Linked DNA regions of Pseudorhodoplanes sinuspersici. The protein of the gene in region 1 binds, or shares a complex with, the protein of each later gene. Links are inferred from orthologs where the notes say so. Each region holds a gene or a part of one and is shown on either strand. Other genes may lie near its edges.

Evidence for each region.
Region 2: the proteins of dnaG (region 1) and CAK95_RS25940 are in contact, whole or in part, in a crystal structure (PDB 2R6A), measured with the Geobacillus stearothermophilus proteins. The link is inferred for Pseudorhodoplanes sinuspersici from one-to-one orthologs. Residues at the interface, in WP_049624496.1 of Geobacillus stearothermophilus: Lys456, Leu457, Leu458, Pro459, Ala460, Asn463, Ala464, Leu467, Leu535, Leu536, Ile537, Ala538, Gln544, Glu545, Asp548, Tyr549, His552; in WP_033016901.1 of Geobacillus stearothermophilus: Ser13, Glu15, Ala16, Gln18, Glu91, Leu92, Asp94, Ala95, Val96, Pro97, Thr98, Ala99, Ala100, Asn101, Tyr104, Tyr105, Ile108.

The regions. Positions count from the first base shown.
Region 1 is NZ_CP021112.1:2,886,382-2,894,589, forward strand. The notes cover bases 5,222-8,208. They hold dnaG (DNA primase), read left to right. Parts: upstream 5,222-5,736; coding sequence 5,737-7,680; downstream 7,681-8,208. Other genes in these bases: CAK95_RS13950 (class I SAM-dependent methyltransferase), read right to left, coding at 5,222-5,529; rpoD (RNA polymerase sigma factor RpoD), read left to right, coding at 7,922-8,208. Outside these bases: CAK95_RS13920 (LysR family transcriptional regulator), read left to right, coding at 1-421; CAK95_RS13925 (sulfotransferase family protein), read left to right, coding at 506-1,363; CAK95_RS13930 (N-formylglutamate amidohydrolase), read right to left, coding at 1,383-2,174; CAK95_RS13935 (transglutaminase family protein), read left to right, coding at 2,353-3,231; CAK95_RS13940 (transglutaminase-like domain-containing protein), read left to right, coding at 3,377-4,183; CAK95_RS13945 (lysozyme inhibitor LprI family protein), read right to left, coding at 4,218-4,571; more of CAK95_RS13950, read right to left, coding at 4,687-5,221. UniProt on the Escherichia coli protein: RNA polymerase that catalyzes the synthesis of short RNA molecules used as primers for DNA polymerase during DNA replication.
Region 2 is NZ_CP021112.1:5,315,083-5,323,251, reverse strand. The notes cover bases 1,597-4,544. They hold CAK95_RS25940 (replicative DNA helicase), read right to left. Parts: upstream 3,844-4,544; coding sequence 2,350-3,843; downstream 1,597-2,349. Other genes in these bases: CAK95_RS25935 (cyclopropane fatty acid synthase), read right to left, coding at 4,259-4,544; alr (alanine racemase), read right to left, coding at 1,597-2,217. In the rest of the region: DNA repair protein RadA, read right to left, coding at 1-1,003; more of alr, read right to left, coding at 1,036-1,596; more of CAK95_RS25935, read right to left, coding at 4,545-5,515; CAK95_RS25930 (hypothetical protein), read left to right, coding at 5,723-6,451; rplI (50S ribosomal protein L9), read right to left, coding at 6,546-7,154; CAK95_RS25920 (DUF2232 domain-containing protein), read right to left, coding at 7,193-8,155. UniProt on the Escherichia coli protein: The main replicative DNA helicase, it participates in initiation and elongation during chromosome replication. Travels ahead of the DNA replisome, separating dsDNA into templates for DNA synthesis.

The DNA.
Region 1 (8,208 bases):
TTATATGCAAGGCCGTACGACGCCGGTCGATCCATCCGATCTTGCCGCGCTCGACGGCATTGTGTTGCGTTCCTCGCGCACCGGTCGCATCAATCAGCGCATCATGTGCAATGCCGCCGGAGAGGAAATGGCGGCGTTGCAGCCTGAGACCCTTGTGTTCAACGATCCGGCGGCGATGTGCAGGGCGGCGATACTCGGCCTCGGCGTTGCGCTGCTTGCCATGCCCGATGTCTTGCCGCATCTGGCACAAGGAACGCTCGTCCGCCTGTTGCCGCGCTGGTATGCCGATCTCGGCTCGATTTCGCTGTATTACCCCAGCAAGTCGATGTTGCCCGGCAAGACCCGCGCATTCATCGATCACGTCGTGGAATTATTCCGGCGCGAGCGGCTCGCCGAGCGGTTCGCCGGCAGTCTGGAATAGCAATTTGATGCAAGGCGCATCTGTGTGCCACAAGGCGGCGGCTCCGTGGGGGCGGGACCTTTAAGAGTTGGTGATCGGGTTAGGATGCAGCGTCTCAAGCGTTTCTTTCGGGCCAACAGGCGGGCCATCCGGTGGCGGATCGAGGCCGAGCCGACGCGGTGGACCAATCCCGACGCTTACCGCTTCTTCGCCACGCTGATGACGCACGGCTATCATCCCGATGGTACGATCGACGTCGTTCCGGCTCATCGGCTGATCTATGTCGGCGTGCCGAAAGCCGCGTCCAGCACCATCAAGAAATCATTGAGCCGGTTGGCCAATGGCAATGCGGAAGAGTTGCAGGCCGTGCACCGGCGGCAACAATCCGGGCTGCTCAGCCCGAGCAAAGTTGGCGTCGCGCCATTTTACAAACTTGCCACCGCGCCGGACACGCTGCGCTTTTCCTTCGTGCGCAATCCTTATGAGCGGTTGGTGTCGTGCTGGGCCGACAAGTTTCAGGGCCGTCCGCTGGTCGGCGGTGATGCCTTCGTCAATGTCTATCTCGCATATCGCAAGGCGACCGACCGCACCTTGCCGCGCGGTCGCGATGCCACGCTGCCGTTCCCGGTTTTCGTCGAGATGGCCATCGCCACCTGCATGATGCGGATCGATCCGCACTGGTCGTTGCAGGACGACATCATCAGCATGCCGGGCATCACACTCGATCTGATCGGCAAGGCCGAGACGTTCGATCAGGACTATCAGCGCGTGCTGGCGCATGTCGGCGGCGACGTCATGGGCACGCGCATGGCTGGCGGCAAGAGCTCCATGCAAAGCACGATGAATGTGTCGAAGCGCTCGCAATGCCGCGATTATTTCGATGACGCCCTGGCCAGGCGCGTCCACCGCGCCTTCGAAAAGGATTTCGACCGGTTCGGTTACTCCTCGGCTCTGCCGGATTGAGTAAAAATCAGCGCCGTGCTCATCGTCCGACGCCGTAGCTTTCGTCGCGCAGCACTTTCGCCGTCTTCAGGATGCGGCAGATGCGCTCTGCCCAAGCGCGCTGATCGCTTTCGGTCTCGATCAGGTCATGGCGGATCTCGATCGCGACATGCGGGATGCCGCGCTGCTCGCCATGCACCGGGATCGTGTAATCGGTGTCGTCGCTGACCATATAGGGCTCGTTGTCGCCGACGGTCATCGCATCTTCCTCGCGGAGCAATCGCAGAATGAAGGCGGCGAAGCGCGAGTCGCGGTTATAGAGCACACCCGAATGCCACGGCCGCTCCATGCCTTTGTAAACCGGCGTGAAGGAATGCATCGCCACCAGAAAGGCCGGCAAGTCCTCGCGCTCGCGCCGGTCCAGTTCGGTGGTGATCGCGTTGTGATAGGGCGCGAAGATCTCGCGCTGCCGCGCTTCGATTTCGCCCCGCGTCAGTTTGACGTTGCCCGGGACCGGCGTGTCCTCGCTCAGCGGCGCTATCGACGTCGGCGCTTGGAAGGGGCGATTGCAGTCGATCACGAGGCGCGAATAGGGCTGCAGGATCGCCGGCGCATCCAGCTCCTCGGCCATGAAGCGCACCACCGGTTCAATCCCGACGTCGTATGCGATGTGCCGGCGCAGTTCGCTCTCCGAGACGCCGAGGTCGCCGAGCTTTTTCGGGATGCGCCGTCCGGCATGGTCGCTCACCAGAAGGAAAGGCGACGAGCCTTCCGGTCGCAGCACCACAACCGCCGCGGGCTCCTCGGGCGCCAGAAGGGAGGGGCCGGTCATCGGTCTGCCCTCCCAAAAACTACAATTGCCCAGGATTTGTGCTCAATAATTGAACAGTCGGACGCGCATGATTCCATCATAGCCCTTGGAATATCTTGAGTTGGCCGCCAGTTTGGCTACGGGCAGAAACTGCCACGATTCTTGCTTCTTCCAGAACGGGAGGGAATTCCAGTCTGCCATGCCGATCCTGACGATCCACCACAAGACCGAATATCGCTACGCCCGGCCGGTCAGCTTCGGCGAACATCGTATCATGCTGCGGCCACGCGACGGCTATGACCTGCGGCTGATCGGCGAAGCGCTGACCATCGAGCCGACGCCGACCGCCATCCGCTGGATCAGGGACGTGTTCGGCAACACTGTCGGCATTGTGAAATTCGCCGCCCAGTCCGACCGCCTCGTGTTCGACAGCAAGGTCAAGGTGGATCATCGGCCAGTCCGGGGCCTGCATCTGTCGCCGGAGGATTACGCCTATCTGCATCCCTTCGCCTATGACGACGATGAGATGCCGGATCTCGCATTGTCGATCAATCGCAGCTTCGACGATCCCGACCGAAAGATCGAATTATGGGCGCGGCAATTCGTGCGCAACACCGGCCAGATGCGCACGCAGGATCTGCTCGCCGACATCACCCACGCGATCAAGCGCGATTTCGTCTATCGCCGCCGCTACGAGCCCGGCGTGCAGACGCCGCTTGAAACCTTGCGCAGCGGCATGGGCACCTGCCGCGACTTTGCATTGTTCATGATCGAGGCCGTGCGTTCGCTCGGTTACGCCGCACGCTTCGTCTCCGGCTATCTGCACGTGCGCGGCTCGGGCAACGAGCGCGTCGGCGGCGGCTCGACCCATGCCTGGGTGCAGGTCTATCTACCGAGCGCCGGTTGGGTCGAATTCGATCCGACCAACGGCATTGTCGGCAATCGCGATCTCATCCGCGTGGCCATCGCGCGCGAGCCGCAGCAGGCGATCCCGCTCTGGGGCAGCTATACCGGCGAGGCATCGGATCATCTCGAAATGAAAGTGAATATCAGCGTGGTGTCGGAGGCGGGGGCGTAAAGGTTGTGTGAGTGATGACATTTATCCGTTCGTCCCCGCGAAAGCGGGGACCCAGAGCAAAGCGTTCTGGATTCCCGCTTACGCGGGAATGAACGGAGGTTGGGGTTAGCTTCAAACCAAATTCACTTGGCGTAGTCACGCAAGCATGCAGATCAAGATCGGCTACGACATCGGCTATGGCGCGGATCTGGCGACGCCGATGGTCATCATGCTCAATGTGCATCCGTCGCGGCATGCCGATATCGTCGGGACTGAAGTCATTACGACGGATACGCAAACGCCGGTCACCTACTATCGCGACGGTTTCGGCAACGTCTGCGGCCGTCTTGTTCTTCCGGCGGGTGGCGCGGTCATCTCATGCCGCGCGCTGGTGCGCGATTCCGGTTTGCCGGATGTCGTGGTGCCGACGGCGATGCAGCTTCCGATCGATCAATTGCCCGACGAATGCCTCGTCTACCTCATGGGCTCGCGCTATTGCGAGACTGACAAGCTGACCGATCTCGCCTGGTCGCTGTTCAAGGATACCAAGCCCGGATGGGAACGCGTGCAGGCGATCTGCGATTACGTGCACAATCACCTGACCTTCGGTTATCACTTCGCTGCGCCGACCAAGAGCGCGCATTCGGTGCACGAGGAGCGGCAAGGCGTCTGCCGCGACTTCGCGCATCTGGCGGTGACGCTCTGCCGCTGCATGAATATCCCGGCGCGCTATTGCACCGGCTATCTCGGCGATATCGGCGTACCGCCGGTCGATGAGCCGATGGATTTCTCGGCCTGGTTCGAAGTCTATTTGTCCGGAAGCTGGTACACCTTCGATGCGCGCCACAACACGCCGCGCATCGGCCGCATCCTGGTCGGACGCGGCCGCGATGCCGCCGACGTGCCGCTGTCCAATTCCTTTGGGCGCACCACGCTGACCAAGTTTCAGGTTTATACCGATGAGGTCGGGTGACGATCGATCTCACCGCCGCGCCCCTCTCGGAGAATCATTGTCGGGTGTAGTTCTGCATGCCCCAGCGGATGCCGGCTTTCAGCGCACTGATCCGCGCCTGATAAACGCGGCGCAAACAGGCGACATTGGCGCCGCATTGGCGGCGGTCAGCCAGAAAGCGATGCGCGTCGTCCCATCGCACGCCGTTCGCGCCCATCAGGAAAGGGAAGCGCTTGTAGCTGTACCACAAGGCCGCCATCTGCGTGTCGAGTTCCGAAAGGCCGGGATGTCCGCAAACGGCCTTTTCATCCGGCATCCGGGCCTTGCTGCAATCAAAGCTTGCCGCGTCGGCCTGTGTCGCGATGGCCATCGCAACGAGAGCCAATGCTGCCAGTTTCAGACGCATCATTGTCTTCACTGTCTGCGCTCCGCTCTTTCGCTCATGAGCTAAGATGTTGGGGCCGTGAGAGTTGCGCAAACGTCACCGCAAAGCATGCAATTTATCAGTGGGGCCTCTAGCCGATCTACGCGCCGCCCGGCTTCTCCGCCGCAATATAAAGAAAAATGGCGGCATGCTCGCGCCAGCGCGCGAGCCAGGGATGGGCGGCGGCCATCTCTTCGGTCGGCCGCGGCTCGGTGAGGCGCGTGATGCGGAAGCCCGCATCGATCAGCCCGTTCACATAAGTCTCGAGACGGCGGGGAAAGCGCGGCACCTCGAATTTTTCAAACAGCTCCGCCTCGGGATCCTTGCTGAAGCGCCAGCGTTCGACGAAGGAACCCTCGTCGAAATAGCGGCTGACGACGAGTTCGGTGTCGCGCCCCTCCGCGTCCTTCAGCCAGCGGATGCCGGGTGTGACGAAGCAGGGGTGGAGCACGCTGAAGATAAAGGGCGCGCCCGGCTTCAGCAGCCGGAACGTCTCCCGCGCGGCGGCCGGGAAGTCCGGGCTGTCCATCAGCGCCATGGTGGAGACGGCCGCATCGAAACGGCCATCGGGAAAGGGCGTGCGCGTCGTATAGGACGCGACGTCATAAGCGATGCCGAGCGGCTCGCGTTTCTCCTCGGCGTGGGCGGCGGCAATCATCTGTGGCGACAGGTCGATGCCGGTCATGCGCGCGCCACGGCGGGCGAGAAGCCGCGTATTGGTGCCTTCACCGCAGCCGAGATCAATCACATCGCGGCCGGTAAGGTCCGGCAAGGCCGCAAGGAAGCTCGGATTGTTGAAAGCCTCGCGGTAGAGATCCATGCCGGCGCGCACGCGGTCCGCCCACAGGTCCGCGTTGCGGTCCCAGGCCTTGCGCACCTCATCCTCATCGATCGGCATGGCTCGAAACCCTGAATTTTCTTCGGAGATCTTATGGGACGCCATTTTGCATCCGCTCGGCCGAGCGGGCCGTTAACGACCGGGCTTCGCAAAAGGCGAGAGGATCGGAAAGGACGGGCGCCTGGAAGAAGCTGTTTCCTGCCTGTGGAAAAGCGGGGAAAAGCCCCCAAAAATAAATAAAATCAGTCCTTCCCGACTTCGCCTGGATCGGACGGCTATCCTCGGGGGACACCGATTCGGTATAGCCACCCCATGCGCTTTTCGCCCCAGTTTCTCGAGGAACTCCGCGAACGCCTCCCGGTGTCGGAGGTCGTGGGCCGCCGCGTGAAGCTGAAAAAGGCCGGGCGGGAATGGCGCGGCCTCTCGCCCTTCAATCAGGAAAAGACGCCGTCGTTTTTCGTCAACGACCAGAAACAGGCGTGGTTCGATTTCTCCTCCGGCAAGAATGGCAGCATCTTCGATTTCGTGATGATGACCGAAGGCGTCGCCTTCCCCGAAGCCGTCGAGCGACTGGCGGCGATGGCCGGCGTGCCGATGCCGAAGGTGTCGCAGGAGGAGACCGTCCGCGAGCAGCGACGGAAGACGCTGCATGAAGTGATCGATCTTGCCGCCAGGTTTTTCGAAAGCACGTTGCAGTCGCGCGCCGGCGCCAAGGCGCGCGGCTATCTCGCCGATCGCGGCATCGGCCCGGAAACGCAGGTGCGCTTCCGCATGGGCTATGCGCCGGCCGACCGTTTCGCATTGAAGGAGCATCTCGGCCATCAGGGCGTTCCGGTCGAAGACATGATCGAGGCCGGATTGACGATTGCCGGCGACGATATCCCGGTGCCGTATGATCGCTTCCGCGATCGCGTGATGTTTCCCATTCCCGATTGGCGCGGACGGCTGATTGCATTCGGCGGCCGTGCGCTCGATCCCGAAGCACCGGCGAAATATCTCAACTCGCCGGAAACGCCGCTCTTCCACAAAGGCTCGATCCTGTTCAACGGCGCGAAAGCGCGGCAGGCGGTGCATGACGGCAAGGCGCTGATTGTCGTCGAAGGCTATGTCGATGTGATCGCGATGGTGACGGCGGGTTTTGAAGGCGCGGTGGCGCCGCTCGGCACCGCGCTGACCGAAGAACAACTCGGCCTTCTGTGGCGCATCGCCGACGAGCCGATGCTGTGTTTCGACGGCGATAAAGCGGGACGCAGAGCCGCCTATCGCGCGGTCGATCTGGCGTTGCCGAAATTGATGCCGGGCAAGAGTCTGACCTTCGCCATGCTGCCGGAAGGGCAGGACCCGGACGATCTCATTCGCTCCGGCGGCCGCGCGGCGATGGACGAGGTGCTGAAAAGCGCCCGCCCGCTCGCCGATATCCTCTGGATGCGCGAGACCGAAAGCGCCGCCTTCGAGACGCCGGAACGCCGTGCCGCTTTGGAAGCGCGTCTCGGCGAGATTCTCAATGGCATCGGCCATGAGGCGGTGCGGAAATATTACAAGCAGGATTTCGATGCTCGCGTACGGGCCTTGTTCATGCCGCCGCAGGGCCAGGGCTTCGAACGCGGCCGGCGCTACGAAACAGCGGGACGGCGCAGCGGCGGCGGCAACCAGCGCGGCAACTGGCGGGGTGGGCAGCGGCCGATGCCCGATCCCTTCGCGGCGCCATCACCCCGGATCGGGCAAAGTTCGCTGGTCCGCGGCCATCGCAGCGCCATGCCGCCGCGGGAGGCGCTGATCCTGATGGCAGTGATCGAGCACCCCTGGCTTTTGGAAACCCATCTCGAGGAATTCGCCGAGATCGAACTGGTCCATCCCGACGCCGATCAGCTCCGCCGGGCGGTGCTGGAGACCGCCTCAGGCGAGACGGCGATCGAGAGTGAAACCCTGAAACGGGATCTGGCAGCACGCGGCCTCGACCCCCTGATCATGCGGGTTCGCGGCGCCATCACCCATACTTCGGACTGGCCGGCCCGCGCCGGAGCCGGAGAAACCGATGTTTCTCAATGGTGGGCACACATCGTTACCTTGCATCGCAAGACACGCACGTTAAATAGGGAGCTGAAAGACGCAGAGCGCGCGCTCGGGGACGATCCGAGCGAAGCCAATTTTGCCTGGATCCGGGACGTTCAGAACAGGCTCGCGGCCCTCGAGGGAACCGAGGCGCTCATCGAGGGCTTTGGAGCGTCGTCCGGGCGGTCCGTCAGGGGGTCTTGAGTTTTGCGGCCCGGCATGCATTTCGGGCAAGCTTTATGGGAATTGCCCCGTATCTGGGGCTTTTTTTAGCAAAGGCACGGGATCCTTTTAGGGTTAATCCCCACTTAAGGGAGCCCGGCGACAGTCGGTGTGTTGATTCGGCAACCTCGGGCGCATGGACTCAGCGTAAGATCGAGTCTCTCGCCATAGGGTAGGGGTGGTCGATACGGCGGGAGAACCCCGCTGCGGGAGAGAGAACTAAATGGCGAGCAAGAGCGCGACCAGCAAGACGGCGGCCAAGGTCAAGACCTCCATCAAGAATACCGTCAAATCGCTGGTCAAGTCCGCGACCGGAAAGGCCGCGTCCAAGCCTGCGCCCGCCAAAGAACCAGTGAAGGAACCAGTGAAAGTCACCGCCAAACCTGCTGCGAAGGCGCCCGCGCGCCCAGAGCCCGTCCGCCCCGCCCAGAAAACCGCCGTCAAGGCCGTATCCGAAAAGGAGGCCGTGAAGGCCAAGGTCGGCCAGACCAAGGATGAAGCCGCCGAGAA
Region 2 (8,169 bases), 2.4 Mb from region 1 along the record:
GGCTCGGGTCCCAGCCGACCACGGCTCTACGCGGCGTGCCCAGCGCGCTCGGCGCGACCAGCGCCTGGATTTCGACGAGCACCGGGCGCGTGCCTTCGATCCCGGCGAACACGGCGGTGCCGGGCGAGCCGAGATCGCGCTCCGACAGGAAGAGTTCGGACGGGTTCTGCACTTCGCGCAGGCCAAGCCCGGTCATCTCGAACACGCCGATCTCGTCGGTCGGGCCGAAACGATTCTTCACGGCACGCAGGATGCGGAATTGATGCGAGCCTTCGCCTTCGAACGACATCACCGCATCGACCATGTGTTCGACCACGCGGGGACCTGCGATCTGTCCGTCCTTGGTGACGTGACCGACGAGGATCACACAGGCGCCGCTGCGCTTGGCGAAACGGATCAGGGCCTGAGCCGAGGTGCGCACCTGTGTCACCGTGCCGGGCGAGGATTCGACCGTGTCGGTCCACATGGTCTGGATCGAGTCGATCACCACAAGGCGCGGCAGGTCGCCGGTCGAGAGCGTCGCGATGATGTCCTCGACCGAGGTTTCGGAGGCGAGTTCGACTGTGGCGCCGGCGAGCGCGAGACGCTCGGCGCGCAAGCGCACCTGCGCCACCGCTTCTTCGCCGGAGATATACACCGAGCGCTGCTTCAGATTGGCCAGCGCGGCGGCGACCTGAACCAGCAGCGTCGATTTGCCGATGCCGGGATCGCCGCCGAGCAGCAGCACCGAGCCGGGGACAAGGCCACCGCCAGTGACGCGGTCGAATTCGCCGATGCCGGTGGCGATGCGCGGCGCGTCCTTGATCTCGCCGCCGGACAGAGACTGCAGCGCGAAAGCGCGGCCGCGTCCCGAAGCTTTGCCGGGACCGGCCTTGCCAAGCGGCGGCGCAACGGATTCCTCGGCCAGCGTGTTCCACTCGCCGCAGGATTCGCACTTGCCCTGCCAGCGGTTATAGGCCGCGCCGCAATTCTGACAGATGAAGGAGGGGCCTTTGCGACTCATGGGCCTATCGAGGCGCCAGAGAGGCTGTGAAGTCAATCGTTCTTGTAAACCCGCGCATAGCGGCGGCCGAGGCTGGTCAGAACCTCATAGCCGATGGTGCCGAGCATCTCGCCCGTCGCATCGACATCGCGCTCTTCGCCGATCACGGTGGCAAGGTCGCCGCGTTTCACCGCGCGATCGGGCAGGTCGGTGATATCGAGCGCGGTGAGATCCATCGAGATGCGGCCGACGATCGGACACGAGTGCCCGGCAACATAAAGTGTGCCGCCCGGCTTCTGGTCGTCGCCGCTGGCGGAACGGAAAAAGCCGTCGGCATAGCCCATGGTGACGACAGCAATGCGTGAGGGCCGCCGCGCGGTCCAGGTCGCGTCATAGCCGACCGTCTCGCCGAAGGCGACATCGCGCACCTGCGCGACCCGCACTTTCAGTTCGACCACTGGCTGCATCGGGTTTTTCGTCGACGGCGTTGGATTGACGCCGTAGAGCGCAACACCGGGTCGCACCAGATCGAGATGTGCGTCGGCGTTGAGAAAGATGCCCGAGGAGTTCGCAATCGATGCCGGCACGCCGCGATAGAGCGCACGGATATCGCGGAAGCTCTGCAACTGCTCGGCATTGCGCGGGCTTTGCGCAAATTGCGCGGCGACGAAGTGGCTCATCAGAAGCTTGAGCCCGTGATTGGCCGCGTTGATGCGCGGGGCAAAGGCAGCTGCTTCCTCGACCGACATGCCGAGGCGGTTCATGCCGGTGTCGACATGCAGGGCGAAGCCGCCATCCCATTGATGCACGCTGGTGAAGGCATCCCACTCGGCAATCTCGGCCGCCGAGCCGATGACCGGTCGCAGATTGCTGTCGGCGAAGGCCTGGCCGGTGCCGGGCGCGAGGCCATTGAGAATATAGATGTCGGCGTCAGGCGCGACCTTGCGCAGCCGTTTGCCTTCGGACAGATCGGCGACGAAGAATGTCGTGCAGCCGGCTTGCGTAAGCCGTTGAGCGACAGGCTCAAGACCAAGCCCATAGCCATTGGCTTTCACGACAGCAGCGCATTCTGCGGGAGTTGAGGCCGAACGCAGGGTCTTCCAGTTGGACTCGATCGCCGACAGGTCGATGGTGAGGACACCTCCGGCTTCATCCACAGGCGCGCCGACCGCGACGGCAGGAGCAAGCTCGTCCTGCGTGTCGGATGACGGCGAGACTGGAAGAGATCCCTGCATCGAACTCACATCAAACAGAAAAGGGCAAAGCGCCGTTCAAGCGCACTGACGACAAGCCATTCCAAGATGAGGTCTGTTCGTCAAACGCCAAGCGATTCTTGTGTCTCCGCACCTCATGCGCAGCACAATGCGTTAATAGCGTGGCAACTGGCCGTCCGGCGCCAGATCGCCGAAGCGGGTGACGCTGGCATCGAATTGCAGCGGCACCGTGCCGGTGGGGCCGTGACGCTGTTTGCCGATGATCACCTCGGCCTTGCCATGGACCGCTGCCATTTCGACCATCCACTTGGCATGCTCTTCGGTGCCCGGCCGCGGCTCCTTGCTCTGCAGATAATATTCTTCGCGATAGACGAACAAGACCACGTCGGCGTCCTGCTCGATCGAGCCCGATTCACGAAGGTCAGAGAGCTGCGGACGCTTGTCGTCGCGGTTTTCGACCTGACGCGAAAGCTGGGAGAGGGCGATGATCGGAACGCTCAACTCCTTCGCCAGCGCTTTGAGGCTGGTGGTGATTTCGGTGATTTCCTGCACGCGGCCTTCGGAGGCGCGCTTGCTGGAGCCGGAGAGGAGCTGGATATAGTCGATCACCAGCATGTCGAGCCCGCGCTGACGCTTCAGGCGGCGGGCGCGCGCCATCAATTGCGCGATCGACAGACCGCCGGTGTCGTCGACGAAGAACTTCATGTTCTGCAGTTCGAGCGAGACGTCGCGGATGACTTCGAAATCGGCTTCGCTGATACCGCCGCGGCGGATCGTGCTCGACGGAATGCCGGTGCGCTCGGCGAGAATACGGGTGGCGAGCTGATCGGCCGACATTTCGAGCGAGAAGAAGCCGACGATGCCGCCATTGACGGTCGTGATATGGCCATCGGGCCGCACCTCACCCTGCCACGCCTTGGCGATATTGTAGGCGATGTTGGTGGCGAGCGCGGTCTTGCCCATGCCGGGGCGGCCGGCAACGATGATCAGATCGGACGGCTGCAACCCGCCCATCTTGTGATCGAGATCGTTCAGGCCGGACGCGATGCCGGACAGTTTTCCGTCGCGCTGATAGGCCTTGGCGGCGAGATCGACGGCGGTGGTGATCGCTTGCGAGAACGCCTGGAAGCCGCCTTCATAGCGGCCGCTTTCCGCGACCTCATAAAGCCGGCGCTCGGCTTCCTCGATCTGTTTGGCCGGCGCGAAATCGACCGGTGCGTCATAGGCCTCATTGACGATATCCTCGCCGATCACGATCAGCGAGCGGCGCACCGAGAGATCATAGATGGTGCGGCCGTAATCCTGTGCGTTGATGACGGTGGTGGCTTCTGCCGCGAGCCGCGCGAGATACTGGTTGACCGTCAGACCGCCGATATCGGCATCGCCGGGCAGGAAGGTCTTCAGCGTGACCGGGCTTGCGACCTTGCCCGCGCGCACGAGCTGGGAGGCCAGTTCGAAAATCTTCTGGTGAATCGGCTCGAAGAAGTGTCGCGCTTCCAGAAAATCGGAGACGCGATAGAGCGCTTCGTTGTTGACTAGAATGGCACCGAGAAGCGCCTGCTCGGCCTCGATGTTGTGCGGCGCAGCGCGGTAGAGCGGTGATTGGTCCGCGGCGAGTTTACGCGCGGTTGAGTCGAAGGGTGCCATCGGTCCAGCGGTCTTTGTATCAGTCTAAGTTTTTTAATCGGCCCATTGCGGCACGCATCGCAACAAACGCTACGTGTACAAACACCTCCGAGATTGCGGCGAGTGTCCTGTCTCCAACGCTTCGTATCCCTTGCCGCGACTTCTAAACGAAGCGTTGGAGACAAAAGGACACTCGCAATATTTGATTCTAGTGCGGTTTTGTTTCTGACGTTCCGATGGAGAGATTACCGCAAGGGTGATCGGAACGTCAAAAACACTGCACTAGACCCGGAACGAAACTGCTGTAGCACTGAAGCCATTCGTGTGTTGGGACGAATTGCGAATGTCCCCATAACTCACGCGAACACAAAATTCACGCGTGAATATTCTTGACTAGTGCGGGTAAATCAGCCGCGGATGGTAATCCGGTCAGCGATCATTCGCCGGCCATGCGCAACGGTGCGCGCGTGTTGCGTTCCCGCGCGCGCAGCCGGTTTTCCTCGCGTGGGATATAATCACGCGTGATCGGCACGGCCTCGACACGTTTGGCGAGCTGGATCTGGAACACCATCATGCCCTGATGGCGGAACGCCATCTCCGATGCTGCCAGGTAGAATTCCCACATCCGCACGAATCGCTCGTCGTAAAGGCGGCGCGCCTCCTCGGCACGGGCCATGAAACGGGTCCGCCAGGCCTTGAGTGTCTCCGCATAATGCAGGCGCAGGATTTCGATATCGGTGACGAGCAGTCCGGCGCGCTCAATCGCCGGCAGGACTTCGGACAAAGCAGGGATGTAGCCGCCGGGGAAGATGTATTTGTCGATCCATGGATTGGTGGCGCTCGGGCCTTCCGACCGCCCGATCGAATGCAACACCATGACCCCGTCGTCGCTCAAGAGGCGCGCGCATTGCTCAAAAAAGCCGCGGTAGTGATTGACGCCGACATGCTCGAACATGCCGACCGAGACAATCCGGTCGAAGCGTTCGTTGAGATCGCGATAATCCTGCAGACGGAATTCGACCGAATCGGTCAGGTGACGTTCGACGGCGCGGCCGCGCGCAAGCTTGAGTTGTTCTTCCGACAGGGTGACGCCGGTGACCTTGGCGCCGCAATATTCGGCGAGATAAAGGCCGAGTCCGCCCCAGCCGGAGCCGATGTCGAGCAGGCGCTGGCCGCTTTCGATCAGCAACTTGGCGGCGAGATGCCGCTTCTTGGCGAGCTGCGCATCATCGAGCGTCTGATCCGGCGTCTCAAAATAGGCGCAGCTATATTGCCGATCGGCATCGAGGAAGAGCGAGTAGAGACGCCCGTCGAGGTCATAGTGATGGGCGACATTGCGCCGCGAGCGCTTCCGGTGGTTGAATTGGTCCAACCGGCGACGGCCATAACGCAGGATCGCTTGCGGGCGTGCGAAGAAGGGGACCTCGCCATGCTGTCCCTGCGACATCAGCACCGAAAGCAGGTCGGCAATCGTGCCGCTTTCGAGCACAAAGTCGCCCTTCATATAGGCTTCGCCGAAACGCAACTCCGGATTGAGCAGGACACGTAACACCGCGCGGCGATTCCAAAATCGAATCGCAACCGGCGTTCCGGTTCCGTCGCCGAAATTCAGTGGTTTTTCGTCGGCGACCGTTAGACGCAGGTTGCCGCGACGAATGAACCGTGTCAGACCAGCCTGAAGCAACCGCTCCATCGGCCGCCTCCATCCATGACCCGCCGCCTTTCGACCGGCATCTTGCTCAAAACCTTGCGATTAGAACAAAATCTGGGCGCAGCGGCAATTCGATCTTCGAAAATGAGCCACATTCGCCGACTATGCGCCAGCCATTCCCAATTCGGGGCGGTTCTGCGTTTTTTCGATAGCACGGCCGACCGGTTGGCTGGTGGCGGGAGCGGGTCTTTGCGGAAAGCATTTGGTTATCTTATTGCGGTGTCAGCGCTGATGCTGCCGCTTGCAACGCAGGACGTGATCGCTCAGCCGCGGAGCAGCGCCACATCGGGCCGCAGCGCGCCAGCCCTGCCGCCGAGCGGGCAACAAACCGAAGCTATTGATTTAAATGAAGGCAAGTCGGCCGCCGAACTGTTTCAGTCGGGTTGTGCCGTGTGCCATCAAAGCCCGGCGGGCCTGGCCAAAGGCCGCCACCCGAACGAGCTCATCGGCTTCCTGCGCCAACATTACACGGTCAGTGTCCAGCATGCAGGGACGCTGGCCGGTTTCCTGACTTCGGCGGGACCAGGACGCAGGCCGCCGGCAACGGCGACACCTGGGGCCGCGCCGAATCGGGTGCCAACAGCAATCCGGCGGCCGCCTGCAGATGAAGACGATGCTCAACCGCCATCGCTCTTCCGCCGTAAGCCGCCGGAGCCCGCGCGACCGCAGGAAGCGGCGCGTCCTGAAAGCCCTCGCGCGCCCGAGCGGGAGGCGCCGGCAAAACGCAAACCTGTCGAAAGGCACGAGCGACCGGCCGCGGCTGCTGCCCCCGCCAGCCCACCGGCGCCGGCGGCAGCGCCCGCTGCTGCATCGCCTGACACCGAGGCCGCAACACCGCCGCATGAGCCTGCACCGGCCGCAGCACCAGCGGCGCCGCCCGTTGAAGAAAAGCCGGCTGGGCCTGAAATTCCGCTTTAACCGGTATCGCGCCCCGGACGCGAGATCGCGGCAGTTACAAAAAAACGCCTGCTCAGGTCTGACCCCGGGCAGGCGTTTCTTTGCGTTTGTGCGATCAGGCCTTGTCGGCTGATTCTTCCGAGGCTTCTTCTTCCGCTTCCGGCTCTGCGTCCGGATCGAAGAAGGCACCGGCCGCAGCGGCGGCGACTTCGCGCGCATGGTCGGCATCTTCACGGCGCACGGTGACGTCTTCACCGCGGGCAATGCGCTCAGCCTCATCGGCATTGCGTGCAACGATCATGGTGACTTTGACGTCGACTTCCGGATGCAATGCGATTTCGACCTTGTGCGATCCGATCATCTTGATCGGTGCATGCAGGGCGATCTGGCTGCGGGCAACCTTGAAGCCGCCTTCGGTGATGAGGTCGGCGATATCGCGCGCCGACACCGAACCATAGAGCTGGCCGGATTCCGACGCCTGACGCAGGGCCGTGAAGCTCTTGCCGTCGAGCTTGTCGGCGACCTTCTGGGCTTCGCCGCGGTTCTCGAGATTCTTGGTCTCAAGCTCCTTGCGCATGCCTTCGAAGCGCTCCTTGTTTTCCTTGGTGGCACGCAGGGCTTTGCCGTGCGGCAAGAGGAAATTGCGCGCGAAGCCGTCCTTCACGCGCACGGTCTCGCCCATCTGACCGAGCTTGGCGACGCGTTCGAGCAAAATCACTTCCATGTTTTTTTCTCCTTCAAAAATTGCCGTTCGTTGGTTGATCACTCTGTCAGGGCCGGCGGCTTGCCGGCTCCGACGCGGTTGCGGAAATCGAAAATGGCGTCAGCGACGCCGATGAGCGTGAGAACGATGATCGGCCAGCCGATGAACAGCACGGCGATGTAGGTGCCGGTCAGGATGAAGAAGCGGCCGCCGGTTGCCCGCGTAATGGCATGCAGGACTGCAAAGCCGAGCAGGCCATACGCCATCATCAAGGCCGCAGCGACGATGCTGCCGATCGTGCCGATCAGGCCCGGCATGAATGACAAGACCAGCGATGTGGCGAAGGTTGCATGCGCCAGAGGCGGGAACCGAATGGCGGACAGATCGGGCCAGGGGCGGCGCAGGCGGCCTGACACCGTCACGATGCGACCGGCCAGATAGAGGTTCAGTGAATTGGTGACGGTGGCGAGGATGGCCGCGGCGAGCGGCATGATCGCGACCAGCAAATCCACGATGCGCTTGGCGTTGTCGCTGTTCGCATCCAGCGGTGTGCCGGCGGCCGTGCGGCCCTGTTCCTGCAGCACACGCTCGAAGGCATTACGCAAACCGGCGCGGAATTGCTCTTCGTCGAGACCGAAATTCGGGATTGCGATGAGGACCATCGCAGCGGCAATGGCCGCGCACCACAAAACGATGCGGCCGGCCGGATACCATTCGACATTGCCATCAGCGTCGGTGCGCGCCAGCAGCGCAAGATAACCAAGCCACCAGGCAGGCAGGCCAATCCCGATCACGAAAGCAAGGAAGAAGAAGATGTTGCCGAAGGCGATGCCGAGACCGAGTGCGGCAGCCACGGCCGCGACCAGGGCTGACCAATGACTCCACCCGATCGCCGCGATCATGATCGGCAGCGGTGCGAGATAGAACAGGAAGATCGACAGCAGAGAGCCGGATGCAATGGATGCGAACAGGAGCGCGGACGCCGCGCCTGCACCCAATCCGACAAGAACAATCTGCATCATCACGAGCTGTCCCG